DNA from 3 places in the Erwinia billingiae Eb661 genome. Region 1 is predicted to be linked to each of the others. Evidence: predicted binding sites of a transcription regulator. Region 1 holds the regulator's gene; each other region holds the start of a gene.
What was found. The regulator Fur, encoded in region 1, represses iron uptake genes when iron is present. The targets are predictions, from matches to a motif close to ATAATAATGAGAACNACTATCAA.
Positions count from the first base shown of each region.

Region 2: the regulator Fur is predicted to act here: its motif matches at 1,937-1,959, upstream of EBC_RS17955 (Nramp family divalent metal transporter).
Region 3: the regulator Fur is predicted to act here: its motif matches at 1,524-1,546, upstream of fhuE (ferric-rhodotorulic acid/ferric-coprogen receptor FhuE).

Region 1 covers NC_014306.1:1,447,417-1,452,326, reverse strand. Annotated here, with positions in the region: gene ybfE (LexA regulated protein) at 1-227, shown strand, start outside; gene fldA (flavodoxin FldA) at 378-908, shown strand; gene fur (ferric iron uptake transcriptional regulator) at 1,270-1,713, shown strand; gene EBC_RS08090 (beta-N-acetylhexosaminidase) at 1,774-4,428, opposite strand; gene chiP (chitoporin ChiP) at 4,486-4,910, opposite strand, start outside.
Region 2 covers NC_014306.1:3,609,181-3,614,090, reverse strand. Annotated here, with positions in the region: gene EBC_RS17965 (LLM class flavin-dependent oxidoreductase) at 1-381, shown strand, start outside; gene EBC_RS17960 (NupC/NupG family nucleoside CNT transporter) at 440-1,630, opposite strand; gene EBC_RS17955 (Nramp family divalent metal transporter) at 1,995-3,233, shown strand; gene EBC_RS17950 (DUF2502 domain-containing protein) at 3,298-3,657, opposite strand; gene mgrA (L-glyceraldehyde 3-phosphate reductase) at 3,813-4,802, opposite strand.
Region 3 covers NC_014306.1:1,305,400-1,310,309, reverse strand. Annotated here, with positions in the region: gene EBC_RS07395 (protein-disulfide reductase DsbD family protein) at 1-251, shown strand, start outside; gene EBC_RS07390 (sigma-70 family RNA polymerase sigma factor) at 282-848, shown strand; gene EBC_RS07385 (DUF1109 domain-containing protein) at 835-1,461, shown strand; gene fhuE (ferric-rhodotorulic acid/ferric-coprogen receptor FhuE) at 1,621-3,822, shown strand; gene EBC_RS07375 (hypothetical protein) at 3,924-4,151, shown strand; gene EBC_RS07370 (sugar porter family MFS transporter) at 4,684-4,910, shown strand, end outside.

The DNA of each region.
Region 1 (4,910 bases):
GCCCGGGACGACCAAAAACCAATCCGCTGACGCGTGATGAGCAGCTGCGTATCAACAAACGCAACCAGCTTAAGCGCGATAAAGTGCGCGGGCTGAAGCGCGTTGAACTGAAAATGAACAGTGACGCGGTTGATGCTCTGAACCAGCTTGCCGAGCAGCGTAATATGAGCCGCAGCGAGCTGATTGAAGAAATGGTCATGGCGCAGTTGGCCGATCAGGACCGCTGAACAGGCGCTTTCAGCACCCCCCGGTGAAGCACAAAGCGACAAAAGCAGGCGGATTACTCATTTATCCCCCTGTAGCTGTCTGCTATCATTGCCGGTATCTGTAATAAGCAGCCTTTACCCTATCAACACGTTTCAAGAGGTTAGTAAGTCATGGCAATCGTAGGCATTTTCTTTGGCAGCGATACGGGCAATACAGAAAACATTGCAAAAGTGATCCAGAAGCAGCTCGGTAAAGAGGTGGCTGAAGTTCATGATATCGCTAAAAGCAGCAAAGAAGACCTTGAAGCCTTTGATATTCTGCTGCTCGGTATCCCAACCTGGTACTACGGCGAAGCGCAGTGCGACTGGGATGATTTCTTCCCGACGTTGGAAGAAATTGATTTCAACGGCAAGCTCGTTGCGCTGTTCGGTTGTGGCGATCAGGAAGATTACGCTGAGTACTTCTGTGACGCGATGGGCACCATCCGCGACATTATCGAGCCTAAAGGCGCGGTGATCGTCGGTCACTGGCCAACTGAAGGCTACCATTTTGAAGCCTCGAAAGGGCTGGCGGATGATAAGCACTTCCTCGGTCTGGCTATTGACGAAGATCGTCAGCCAGAACTCACCAGTGAGCGCACCGAGCAGTGGGTCAAACAGATTTATGACGAGCTCCAGCTGAAAGAAATCCTGGAAGCGTAATCAGACCGGCCTGATTGGGAGGTATCTCACATCAGGCCAGTGGTTTTTCCTATAGAAGTAATAGACACATTTTTGTAACTTTCATCTGCAAATCTGTAAAATATCGCCATCGGTCACCCGCTTTCTCAGCGCCTTTCGCTCTAATAGCGACTATGATGAGGCAGAGCGAAATGTCAGCCCAACCGCTTGCTCTCACGGACGTAACGACTCTTCTCCTTACCTCCCTTGATTGAGATGCATCGCCAGTGGTGTTCATTTCGAAATATCAGTTCTATAATGAGACGTTTGGCTTTTCGCGACGACCGATGTTCAGGGCTTTTCAGCCACAAAGTGACTAGCAAAGTAACAGGACAATATCCGCATGACTGACAATAACACCGCATTAAAGAAGGCCGGCCTGAAAGTCACGCTTCCACGACTTAAAATTCTGGAAGTACTTCAGGAACCTGAGGGCCATCACGTCAGTGCGGAAGACTTGTACAAGCGTCTGATTGACATGGGCGAAGAGATTGGTCTGGCGACGGTTTACCGCGTTCTTAACCAATTTGATGATGCCGGGATCGTTACCCGTCATAATTTCGAAGGTGGTAAATCCGTTTTCGAACTGACTCAGCAGCATCACCACGATCATCTGATTTGCCTGGATTGTGGCAAGGTGATCGAGTTCCGTGATGAAAACATCGAAGCTCGCCAGCGTGATATCGCCACGCGCCACGGCATCAAACTCAGTAACCACAGCCTGTACCTTTACGGTCACTGCTCAACCGGTGACTGCCGTGAAGATGAGACGCTGCACGACAAGTAATCTACACTAACAGCAAAAAACCGGTGATCCTTCACCGGTTTTTTTTTGCCTGTCGCCCCGTTACAGCGCTTCCGTCCGGCTGACGCGCAGACCATCAGGACTGCGCGTACGCAGCAATACCTTACCGGCCACCGCCGGCGGTTGATCCGCCTGCCACTGCTGCCAGGTTGTCCCCTCGTCCAGGCTGTACTCAACGGTTAAGCCCGGTAGCTCGGTATTGACCACCAGCTTACCGTCCTGCACCACCCCACCGGGCACCGGCAAGCGATAGGCAATGCCGGCTTTATCCAGTTTTGCCAATTCACGTTGCCCCAGAAGGTTGGCAAACCGCTGCCAGTCCTTCAGCTGAGCCTGCTGGTCTACCAGGCGGGTTTTGCCGCCGGTATACTCTTTGCCGGCTTTATAATCCTGCTCCCAGGCTGCGCGGTGCCAGGCACGTTCCGCCACGGACAAAATGCGCGGGAAAAGCTTGTACTCCACCTGCGCGTCGGTACGGGTGGTTTCACTCCACAGTTGAGCGGAGATGCCGTGAGCGCCAGGCCAGGGCTTGTCAGATTTAGCCGTGAAAGGTTTGCCGTCGCGATCGACGGAAGTCTCGGCGTTTTGTGGCAAGTTATCCGGCGCGAAGTGGAAAATTTTCCGTTCATCGGTAAAGCGCGTTCCCCAGTAGTATCCCCGCTCCAGCGGATTCACCTCGGCAGGAAAATCGAGATACAGGTAATCCGGATTGGAGACGATCACTTCATAACCTTTGCCTGCCCAGTCATTGGCAGAATCAAAACCGCCCCAAAACAGCGTATCCCAGAAGTTGACCGCAACCCTGTCCGTTGCGAAGGCTTTGGCATTTTTAGCGTCTTTAATACCATCCTGCCAGGCCTGCATTTTGCCGATACCGTGTGCCTTAACCTGCTTGCTGACGTTAAGGGCAAAGTCGCTCGGCAGATGATCCAGGTCTTCAATCTTTCCTTCTTCAATCATCGTCTGGCAGACCTGGGATTTTGCCCACGGCTTATCTTGCTGGCTTAAGTCCAGTAAACCGGTGCCTTCAACGGGTGTGTTCTTATCCGAATAGCCGGATCCTAAGCGAATGTTTTTGGCTTCATCTCCGCCGAAATGCCAGGTCTTCAGCGGCTGTCCGGCAGCTTTATGCATCGCCTGGATTTCACCTATCACCTTGTCGGTAAAGCGTAACGAGGAGCTCAGGCACGGATTGAGATAGCTGGTGCGATCGTAAAGCTGCACGGAGGTGGTGTTGGAATTGTCGCTGGGATCGAGCAGGCGGAATTCATTGGCTTCTTTTTCCTTACCGGCATTGAACAAGCGATCGTAACGCGCTTCCATCGAGATTACCGCTGCCCGGGCGTGGGCCGGCATATCGATTTCCGGGATGACCTGAATACCGCGCGCATCAGCATACTTCACAATATCGATATACTGCTGACGGCTGAAATGACCGCTGCCACTGTTATCACTGTTTGGTCCCGATCCTAACTGTGGCAGCAAACAGCGCTTCTCTTCAGGATCGTGACAACGCTTGCTGCCAATCTCCGTTAACTCCGGCAGGCCTGGAATTTCAATACGCCAGCCTTCATCGTCGGTCAGATGGAAATGGAAAACGTTGAGTTTCCACGCCGCCATCTGGTCCAGCAAGCGCAGTACCACCTCTTTGCTGTGGAAGTTGCGCGCCACATCAAGGAACACCGCACGGTATTGGAAACGCGGCGCATCGCTGGCCTTTAACGTCGCCACGTTCAGGCTGCCATCGGCCGGGATCAGCGACAGGATCGACTGTAAACCATAGAACACGCCGCTCTGGTCATAACCCACCACTTCAGCCTTGTCCTTGCCAATATTCAGCGTGTATCCCCCCGGAACGGCCAGCTTTTTATCGAACGCTTTTTTGCTCACCCGAGTGGTAATCGGGTATCCATTGGGCTGCGCTTTGATTCCCATCAGCGCAAAACGCTGCTGTATGGCTTCGGCTTTCTCTGCCGACAGGCTTGCCAGTTCCAGCGTCACCCCAGCAGAGAGATCCGCGTCATCAGAGAACACCGAAACCTTCAACGGGGTGGGAAGGATTTGCCCACGTAAAGTGGACGCGGCCATCGGGGCGACATCGCTGTTTTTAGTAAAGCGGCCCTGGGCATCCATCAACAGGTTCTTATCATCTGCGATGCGCTTCCACTGAGCGCCAAAAGGCTCCACAAAATCGGTCAGTATCTCGGTATCCGTGCTGACGAGGATTTTCGGCGTGGCATCGCCAGAGGTCGCATACCAACGCGGCATCACATCGGTAATAAACAGCTGCCAGTATTCATTCACGATCGGGATCTCGATGGTTTCGCCCGCCGCAATGCCTTTGAATTTGTCTGTCGGCTCCAGGCGGGTTAAATCCCCGACAATATGCACCATGCGAAACTGATCGCTTTCGACCTTCAGCGTTTCATGCACGTTAGACATATAAATTGCCCAGTCTTTGCTGTCGATGGCGGGGCCCGGATTGGTGAAGCTAATGGTTGCGCGGTTACAGGAGGCCCAGTCAGCGCCCAGTCCGGCGCAATCCACGCCATGCTGGGCGGCAAGATTGTCCGTCACTTTGTACTTCACGCCAAACTGGCTGATTTGATCGACTAACTGCTGGTTGGCGGCTGCTCCACCACTGGCTAACGCAGATATCAGCGCAACCGATATCAGACTGGCTCTGAACTTTTTCATCCTTTAATCCTTGTCCGTAGGTAAGTCGTTTTTCTTCATTTCGTTGCAAGACACACGTCATAAAATTGTGAAGGGTGCAGTGACGATAAACTTCAGATCCTTCTCATCCTGGAAGATATTGCCGTAGCCGCCGCCCCAGCTGGGAAGGGTGGAATGGTTATTGAATCGGGTGAAGTGCAGCTTGAATAAGGTGTCTTTCGCCCTGCCCTCCTGCACTTTGTAAAGCAGGTCCAGATTCCAGGCAGATTCTTTCAGACGGGTATTTTGGTTATAGATCGGTTTGCTGTTGGGTTTGGCATCCCAGCCGTAAGCATAGGAGGTGCCGACCGAAAGGCCCGGCAGGCCCCAGCCTTTCAGCTCATACAACACGCCGGCAAACAGGGCTTTCTCGCCGTTGGCGTTAAAGTCGGAACGGGAATCCCACCAGACATCCAGCCGACCGTTTGAGGTGGCATAACCCGGCGTCATGCGTTGCAGGAAGA
Region 2 (4,910 bases), 2.2 Mb from region 1:
TTGTCGCAGCACGATGAAAACGACATATTCCCGGATATCTTCGACAAAATCAGTGGCAGCAAAGGGCGCTTTGAGTACGTGATTTCTCAGGCGAGGAAAGAGGGGAAAACGCTGGCCGAAGTGGCGAAAGCCTATGCGGCCAGCGCCTCATTTAAGGTGATTGCCGGCACGCCAGAACAGATTGCCAGCGAGATGATTGCCTGGGTAGAGGCCAAAGCCTGCGACGGTTTCGTGCTGATGCCCGCTGATATGCCGGCCTCGTTGAATAATTTTGCTGAACGGGTCATCCCGGAACTGCAAAAGCGCGGTGCCTTCAGGCAGGGCTATCAGGGAACCACGTTGCGCGACCATCTGGATTTACCGCTGGTCACGCCTCGTTGAACGACGAGTAAAAAAAAGGCGAACCCATCACAGGTTCGCCTTTTTTCGTTCTGGCGTGTTACCAGGCCAGCACTAATCCTGCAATGGAAGCAGAGAGCACGCTCACCAGCGTTGAGCCGTACAGCAGTTTCAGGCCGAAGCGGGAAACCACGTTACCTTGCTCTTCGTGCAGGCCTTTGATCGCGCCTGCCACAATCCCGATAGACGAGAAGTTCGCAAAAGAGACCAGGAACACGGAGAGGATGCCGACGCCGCGTGGTGACAGTTCAGCCGCCACTTTTTGCAGATCCATCATCGCCACAAACTCGTTAGACACCAGTTTGGTTGCCATGATGCTACCCACTTTCAGCGCTTCACCTGCCGGCACGCCCATCACCCAGGCAAACGGGTAGAAGACGTAACCCAGCACACCCTGGAAGCTGATGCCGAAGACGAAATCGAACAGGGCGTTAATCGCTGAAATCAGCGCAATAAAGCCAATCAGCATCGCCGCGACGATCACCGCAACTTTGAAACCGGCCAGGATGTATTCACCCAGCATCTCAAAGAAGCTCTGCCCTTTGTGCAGATCGCCCAGCGTCAGTTCTTCTTCGCTGTCGACGCTGTACGGGTTGATGATCGACAGCACGATAAAGGTGCTGAACATGTTCAATACCAGCGCGGCCACCACGTATTTCGGATCAATCATGGTCATGTACGCGCCCACAATTGACATTGATACGGTAGACATCGCCGTTGCCGCCATGGTGTACATGCGGCGCTGAGACATTTTTCCGAGGATATCTTTATAGGCAATGAAGTTCTCTGACTGACCTAAAATCAGCGAGCTCACGGCGTTAAAAGATTCCAGCTTGCCCATGCCGTTGATTTTTGACAGCACGGTACCGATGGCGCGAATAACAATCGGCAGGATACGGAAGTGCTGCAAAATCCCGATCAGTGCAGAGATAAACACGATAGGGCAGAGAACATTGAGCCAGAAGAATGCCAGGCCTTTATCACTCATGTTGCCGAAAACGAAATTAGTCCCTTGTGCTGCATAGCTCAGCAATTTGTCGAACAGACCCGCAAACCCTTTAACGAAGCCAAGACCCACTTCAGAGTTAAGGAAGAACCACGCAAGCAGCACTTCGATAACCAGAAGCTGTATAATAAAACGTACGCGGATGTTTTTCCGATCGGTGCTAACCAGTAAGGCCAGCACGGCTACCATCACCAGCGCCAAAGCAAAATGAAAAATGCCTGACATGTGTGCTCCATTTTTGAAGGATGTTATATTTCGCTGCACATTCTATGTAACAAGAAACTGAAAAACGAGATCTAGAACACAATATAACAATTACCTATCACCCTTCCCGACAGAATCCCCTGATTGATCACATCCTGATACTGTTTAAAAAAACACCCCACGCATCGGAAGGTTAAGCTTTTACCGGCGCACGAAAAGTGATTGCTCATTTTTTAGCTATGGAGTAGTTTGAAATCAAGGTATAGCCTTTGCTATATTTCTTAGTACTGGCTATCAGAGCGATATGCAAAACCCATTCAAATGCGCTTGATAATCATTATCATTTAAAAGACAATGATCTCTTCAGGTGTTTAGGGGACTAACTATGTTTGAAGGCCGCACAGTAGAACAAACGGTTCGCGGATCGCGCAAAATCAAATTTGCGTTGATGGGCCCTGCGTTTATCGCGGCTATCGGTTATATCGATCCCGGCAATTTTGCCACCAATATTCAGGCCGGCGCCTCTTATGGCTATACGCTGCTGTGGGTGGTGGTGTGGGCCAATATTATGGCGATGGTGATCCAGCTGATGTCTGCCAAACTCGGCATCGCCACCGGGAAAAACCTCGCTGAACATATCCGCGATCGTTTCCCGCGTCCTGCCGTCTGGTTTTACTGGGTGCAGGCTGAAATTATTGCCATGGCGACCGACCTGGCGGAATTTATCGGGGCGGCGATTGGCTTCAAGCTGATTTTCGGCGTCAGTCTGCTGCAGGGCGCGGTGCTCACCGGCGTGGTCACCTTCCTGATCCTGATGCTGCAAAACCACGGTAAAAAGCCGCTGGAACTGGTGATTGGTGGCCTGCTGCTGTTTGTCGCGGCGGCTTACGTCATCGAACTGTTCTTCTCACAGCCGAAGATTACCGATTTGATGCAGGGATTGGCCGTGCCTTCGCTGCCAACCGCCGATGCGGTGTTACTGGCGGCGGGCGTGCTGGGCGCGACAATTATGCCGCACGTGATCTATCTGCACTCCTCGTTAACGCAAAATCCCGACGGCGGCTCGCGTGAACAGCGCTACTCGTCAACCAAGCTGGACGTGGCGATTGCGATGACCATTGCCGGCTTCGTCAATCTGGCGATGATGGCCACGGCGGCGGCGGCGTTCCACTTTAGCGGTCATACCGGCATTGCCGATCTGGATCAGGCTTACCTGACGCTGGACCCGCTGCTGGGTCGCGCAGCGGCGCTGGTGTTTGGTCTGAGCCTGCTGGCTGCCGGACTCTCTTCCACCGTGGTGGGCACCATGGCCGGGCAGGTGGTGATGCAGGGCTTCGTCCATATTCACATTCCGATTCTGGTGCGCCGCGTGGTGACCATGCTGCCTTCCTTTATCGTGATCCTTGCCGGATGGGAGCCGACACGTATCCTGGTGATGAGTCAGGTACTGCTGAGCTTCGGTATCGCGCTGGCGTTAATCCCGCTGCTGACCTTTACCGGCAACCGCGAGCTGATGGGCGATATGGTGAACTCACGCCCGATGCAGCTGGCAGGCAAGGTGATTGTGCTGGTGGTGGTGGCGTTGAATCTGTATCTGCTGGTGGCGATGGCCATGGGGTTGTAAGCCGACTTCATTACTGCGCAGCCGATAAAAAAGCCGACCTTAACAGGTCGGCTTTTTTGATCGCTTAATGGCGATGATCGTGGTCGTGATGACGCTCTCTTTCATGATGACGGTATTCGCGATGACGTTCGCGATCGTGCCATCTGCGTTCCCGCTCCCATTCGTGACGACGGCGCATCTCTTCATGCCTGCGCCACTGCTCGTGTCGCCACCAGCGGCCTTCATCATAACGGTAGTTGCTGCGCCAGTAGTGCCCATCGCGCCAGCGGCCGCCGTCCCAGTAATTACCGCGCGGATCGCGGTCACCAATATGTAACGAGACGCCAGGAGCTAAGGTGATATTTGCGTTGTCAGCCTGCGCTGTGTGCATTGCCAACGGGGATAAACTTGCCACTAAGGTGGCAACAAGTAATAAACGTTTCATTGGATCTCCTTATCAACGGCTCACCTGCTCCGCTGTGCAGCCAAGATTATAAAGAGTTTGTTGCCGTTTCGCCTGGGGGATTCCGAAAAACTGCCTGCCGGGGAGATTTGAGATTTATCTGGAGCGATCCCGCCGCAGGGCGCGGCGGGACGGGTTTAGCCGAGAATGCTGCTGATTTTTTGCAGTTCAGCCTGGCTGAAATCACGCTTCTGCAGCATGCCAACCGCATCATCAATCTGGCTGGTTTTACTGGCACCAATCAGCACCGAGGTCACGCGGTTTTCCCGCAGCACCCAGGCCAGCGCCATCTGAGACAGTTTCTGCCCACGCTCCTGCGCCATCGCGTTCAGCTGACGCACCTTCTCCATTTTCTCCGGGGTCAACTGGTCGCCGCTGAGGAACTGGCTGCCGCTGGCCGCGCGCGAGTCTTCCGGAATACCGTTCAGGTAGCGGTCGGTCAACACGCCGCCAGCCAATGGGGAGAAGGCGATGCTGCCGACGCCTTCTTTTATCAACACGTCCAGCAGACCGTTATCCGGCGCACGCTCGAACATCGAGTATTTCGGCTGGTGGATCAGACATGGCGTGCCGAGCTGCTTGAGGATGCCAATGGCTTCTGCCGCCAGTTCAGCCGGATAGTTGGACAGCGCGATATACAGCGCCTTGCCCTGACGCACAATGTGGTCCAGTGCGCCCATCGTCTCTTCCAGCGGCGTTTCAGGATCCGGACGGTGGTGATAGAAGATATCGACGTAATCGAGTCCCATCCGCTTCAGGCTCTGGTTCAGGCTGGCAATCAGATATTTACGCGAACCCCAGTCACCATAAGGGCCGTCCCACATGGTGTAACCCGCTTTGGACGAAATGATCAGCTCATCACGGTACGGCGCAAAGTCTTCCCGCAGGATGCGGCCAAAGTTTTCTTCAGCTGAACCCGGTGGTGGACCGTAGTTGTTAGCCAGATCGAAATGAGTGATACCGTTATCAAAAGCATGGCGCAGCAGCTGACGGCTGTTATCCACGCGGGTGCTGTCGCCGAAGTTATGCCATAAGCCTAACGAAATTGCCGGTAGCTTGAGGCCACTCCGTCCGCTGCGGTGATAGGTCATTTTCTGATAACGTTCTGCATCTGCCTGATAAACCATGAATAAATCCTGTTCAGTAGAGGTCGGTTTCCGGGAAAGCATAGCAGTGTATACGGTTACACCGAACCGGTTCGCGCGGTAGATCGCAACTTGAGGATAATTCCGAGG
Region 3 (4,910 bases), 140 kb from region 1:
ACCAGCGCACCACGCTCTCCACCACGGCGGTGAAAGAGGCGTTGCTGCGCACCGGCACGGTATATATGGTTGCCGACTCGACGAAATTTAACCCCGACATTGATGATGCGATGAACGAATTCGGCCAGGGCGGTCTGCCGCTGTACGTGGTGTATCCGGCTGATGGCAGTGCACCGAAGGTGTTGCCGCAGGTATTGACCCCGTCGATCGTGGTGAATGCCCTTAATCAGGCGAGCGGCAAAAAAGCGTGATCAAAGCAGGACGTGAAAGAAAGGCGGTGGATGGCTAAATCCGGTACGCAACGTGATGAATGGCCAGATTTGATGGCGGAAGCTCAGGCTGGAAAACAGCAGGCCTACACTCGCCTGCTGACCGAGCTGGTGCCGGTGATCCGCACCCTGGTGCATAAGCACATTGACGATGCGGTGCTGGTTGAAGACGTTATTCAGGATGTTCTGCTGGCCATTCACCGCGTCCGCCATACCTACGATCCCGCCTGCCCGTTTTTGCCGTGGCTGATGGCCATTACCCAGGCGCGATCGGTGGATGCGCTTCGCCGACGCGGCCGCCAGCGTCACTGGGAAGTGGAGGAAGAAGACACCGCCGCCACCTACCCGTCGACATCTTTTGTCGAGCCTGAGCGGCCGGAAGCGCGGGAAGAGCTGAGCCTGTATCTGAATCAACTCTCATCCCGACAGCGGCAAATCGTTGAGCATGTACATCTGCGGGAGATGACCCTGGCGGAAGCCGCCACGCAGAATAATTTGACGGTTCCGGCCGTAAAGTCACTTTTGCATCGCGCATTGACCAATCTTCGCCGTTTTGGAGCAAAGCATGACCGATCATAATGCCTTAATTGAAAAACTCAGCCGCAGCGCGGCGCCGGTAAAAAGGACGGCACCCACCGGGTGGCGCGTGGTCGCCGCGATAGTGATGGCCCTGCCCTGCGGCGCAGCGGCCAGTTTGCTGGTGCACCGCAGCCTGACCGACTGGTCTCAGCCTGGGATGGGCTGGGCGATTTTTCAGCTGGTGCTGGCGTTTATCGCCGGAACCCTGGCGATCCGTAATGCCTTTCTGACCAGCATTGCCGGTCGCCGACCGTTGAGCTGGAAATGGTTTGTGCCGCTGGCGGTGTTGTGGCTCGGCAGTATTCTGTTCAATATGCGCAGCGTTTCCCCGATTCATGGTCAGGGTGAAGGCACCAATTGCTACCTGTTTATGCTGGTAGTCAGCGTGCCGATGGCGGCAATTATGATTGGCTATCTGCGTCAGACGCGGGCAATTTATCCGGTAAAAAGTCTGGCTGCGGCCGGCGCCGGTACGGCGTGCATGGCGTTAGTGATGCTGACACTGTGCCATCCAGTTCATCTGGTTATGCCGGATTTGATCCTGCATCTGCTGGCCTTCGCGACCATTGTACTGACCACGATTGTTGTCGGTCGCAGGCTGGTCGTTCTGTAAGAAAATCCGCGACCGCAACACTTCGAAATGGTTCAACACATTCTTTTGCATTGCCAATCAAAATGATTATACTTCTCATTCGTTTTTTGGTGCGTTCAGGAATTTTCTTGCTCTGCATTGTGCGAAGTAAAAATAATAAAATCATTTTGAGGGTAAATAATGTCCTTTGCTCCTTGCTCTTCCCAGGGAACTCGCGCCAGCGGATCCAGATTCACCCCCGTTTCCACGCCGTCTTTATCACTGCTTGCCGTGCTGATTGCCTCTGCGTTGCCGGTTTCCGCCGCAGAAACGGCGCAGAAAGAACAAAACCTGGTGGTCAATGCCGCCACGGATGACAGCAGCAACACCGCAGACACCGACTACAACGTCCCCGTCACCCGCGCGGCCACGAAACTGGCCCTGACCGCCCGTGATACGCCGCAGTCGATAAGCGTGATCACCAAACAGCGTATGGAAGATCAAAAGCTGGAAACGCTGAACGATGTGCTGAAAAACACCACCGGCATCTCTGAATTTAACTCCGGCGCGAACCGCAGCAATTTCTATTCGCGCGGATTTATGATCGATAACTATCAGGTTGATGGCGTTCCGGTGCTGGTCGATCCGCGCTGGAATATCGGTGATACCCTCTCTGATACCGCGATTTATGATCGGGTCGAAGTGGTTCGCGGCGCAACCGGTCTGATGACCGGTGCCGGCAGCCCGGCGGCCTCGGTCAACATGGTGCACAAGCATGCGGACAGCAAAGAATTTGTCGGCAACGTCTCGGCCAGCTACGGCACCTGGGACAATCAACGCTATGTCGCCGATTTATCTGCGCCGCTGACCGAGTCAGGTAACGTCCGCGGCCGCATTGTGGCCGGCTACCAGGACGGTGACAGCTGGCTGGATCGCTATCACAGCCAGAAGAAATTCCTCTACGGCATAGTGGATGCGGATCTGACCGACTCCACCACCCTTTCCGTCGGGTATGACTACCAGGAAAACCATATCTCGGGCAACACCTGGGGCGGTTTGCCAACTTACTATCTGGATGGCAGCAGAACCCATTACGATCGCAGCACCAATACCGCGCCAGACTGGGCGTATAACGACAGCGACTCGAAAAAGGTCTTCGCCAGCCTGAAGCAGAGCTTCAATAACGGTTGGGAATTTAACCTGAGCGGCAGCCACACCGAAGCGACGATGGACAGTAAAGCGCTGTATATCGACGGCTACTTTGATAAAAATACCGGTATCGGCGTTGGTCCTTATGCGGGTTACGACCTGTTAGGCGGCACCGGTTATAACAGCGCCAAACGGAAAGAAAATGCGCTTGATGCCTATGTCAGCGGACCTTACGAGCTGCTGGGTCGTCAACATGAGCTGATGGCCGGCGTGAGTTATATCCGCCAGAACGATCGTTATTTCAGCGCCTTCACCAACCTGACGTCAGCCGATGTCGGCGACTTCAATAACTGGGGCAATTATCCGGAACCGGACTGGGACGATCAGGCCCTGTCGGAAGACAACACCATTCATCAGAAGTCAGCCTATATGGCAACACGCATTTCGCTGGCCGATCCGCTGCACCTGATCCTCGGCGCGCGCTACACCAAATACAGCGCAGACACGCTGACCGAGAATACCGAGAAGAACAACATCACGCCGTATGCCGGCCTGGTGTATGACATCAACGATACCTGGTCTGCTTACGCCAGCTATACCTCGATCTTTAAGCCGCAGACCTACCGCAACGCCAGTGGCGCTTACCTTGCGCCGGTGACCGGGAAAAGCTACGAGACCGGGATTAAAGGCGACTGGATGAACAGCCGCGTAACGGCGTCGCTGGCGGTCTTCCGTATCGAGCAGGATCACCTTGGCACAACGGATTACGCGATTATTCCGGGCACCAGCGATTACGCTTACTACGAGCAGGATGGCACGGTCAGTAAAGGCGTCGAGTTCGAAATCAACGGTGCGGTGACCGACAATCTGCAAATGACCTTCGGTGCTACCCGTTATGTGGCGAAAGATGGCGAGGATCAGGCATTGAATCCGACCCAACCGCGCACCTCGCTGAAACTGTTTACCAGCTATCGCCTGCCGATGCTGCAGGATCTGACGGTAGGTGGCGGCATCAACTGGCAGACTCACACCTGGGATCATGTTGACGGTCCAGACGGTGCCAGCACGATTTACGCCGAGCAAGGCAGCTATGCGCTGGTGGATCTGTTCAGCCGCTACCGCGTGACCAGGCAACTGTCGGTGCAGGCGAACCTCAACAACCTGTTCGACAAGAGCTATAACATCGACGTCGGCAGAAACACCGTTTACGGCGAGCCACGTAACGTCTCGGTTACCGCCAACTACAGCTTCTAATCTGCTTTCTGCCTGCCTCAGCAATGGGGCAGGCTCTCCCCTTTTATGCCTGCCGCGGTATACTGATGCCGACTTTACACCGCATTGCAGGGATCCAAGCCATGACGTATGACATCTTAATTTTGACCGGTACCGGGGGTGACTTAGTCAGCTTCCAGCAATATGAGGGCGGCCCAGGCTTCCCGGCAACCCTGACCTTCGACGATGAGCCTTATGACTTAACGTTGTTCAGCCAGGGGGAAAAGCGCTACCTGATCGCGCATAATCAGCCTATTGAGCATGACGTTGCCGAAGAGGTGATTGGTCAGTTCTCACCAAGACCGGTTTAATCCCGGTACCAGCAACGATAAGCCATCCAGCGGGTGGTTTTTTTTCGCCAAAATTTCAGGTCTCCGCTTCATTAACCCGTTAAGAAAACACCTACTTTTTCAATGGAATTTTTCTTCCAAAGCAATCACAAAATGAACATAAATTGCTTAAGAAATGTACTAATCATGCGTTCCAGAGTTGAGCGGGTTTGAGGGAAATTTGCAGACGTCATTATCATCAAACATAAATTCAATAAAAATCATAAAGTTGCGTATTTGATCTGAAATAGACAAATCGAACAGAAATACCAAAAACCGCCAGTAACGAAATCAATCAATCGCAGTGTGACGTAAGTAGAATTTTTATTTCAAACATAATGCTATCTTCTTTGACGATATCGCTCGGTGAGTACCTCACCGTTGGATAGCCAGAAACGGGTCCCCAGTCAGCCATTGGCACCCTTTGTTGTCATCAGATGAGAACAGGGATGAAGCCATCATGGGTTTTTAACCGTTCCGGCTTTAAACGGATAATCAAATAAAAGGTAGAAATATGTCTTTGGCGATGCACCTTAATCAACATCAGAGAAAACGATTACATCAGATTGCGCTGGTTGCTACGTTTGGCGGTTTGCTGTTTGGTTATGACACCGGCGTCATTAACGGGGCGTTCTCTTCACTGAAAGAGAATATGGCCCTGACGCCGACCACCGAAGGCCTGGTAATGAGCGTGCTGCTGATCGGTGCCGCCATCGGCAGCGTCTGTGGGGGAAAGCTCGC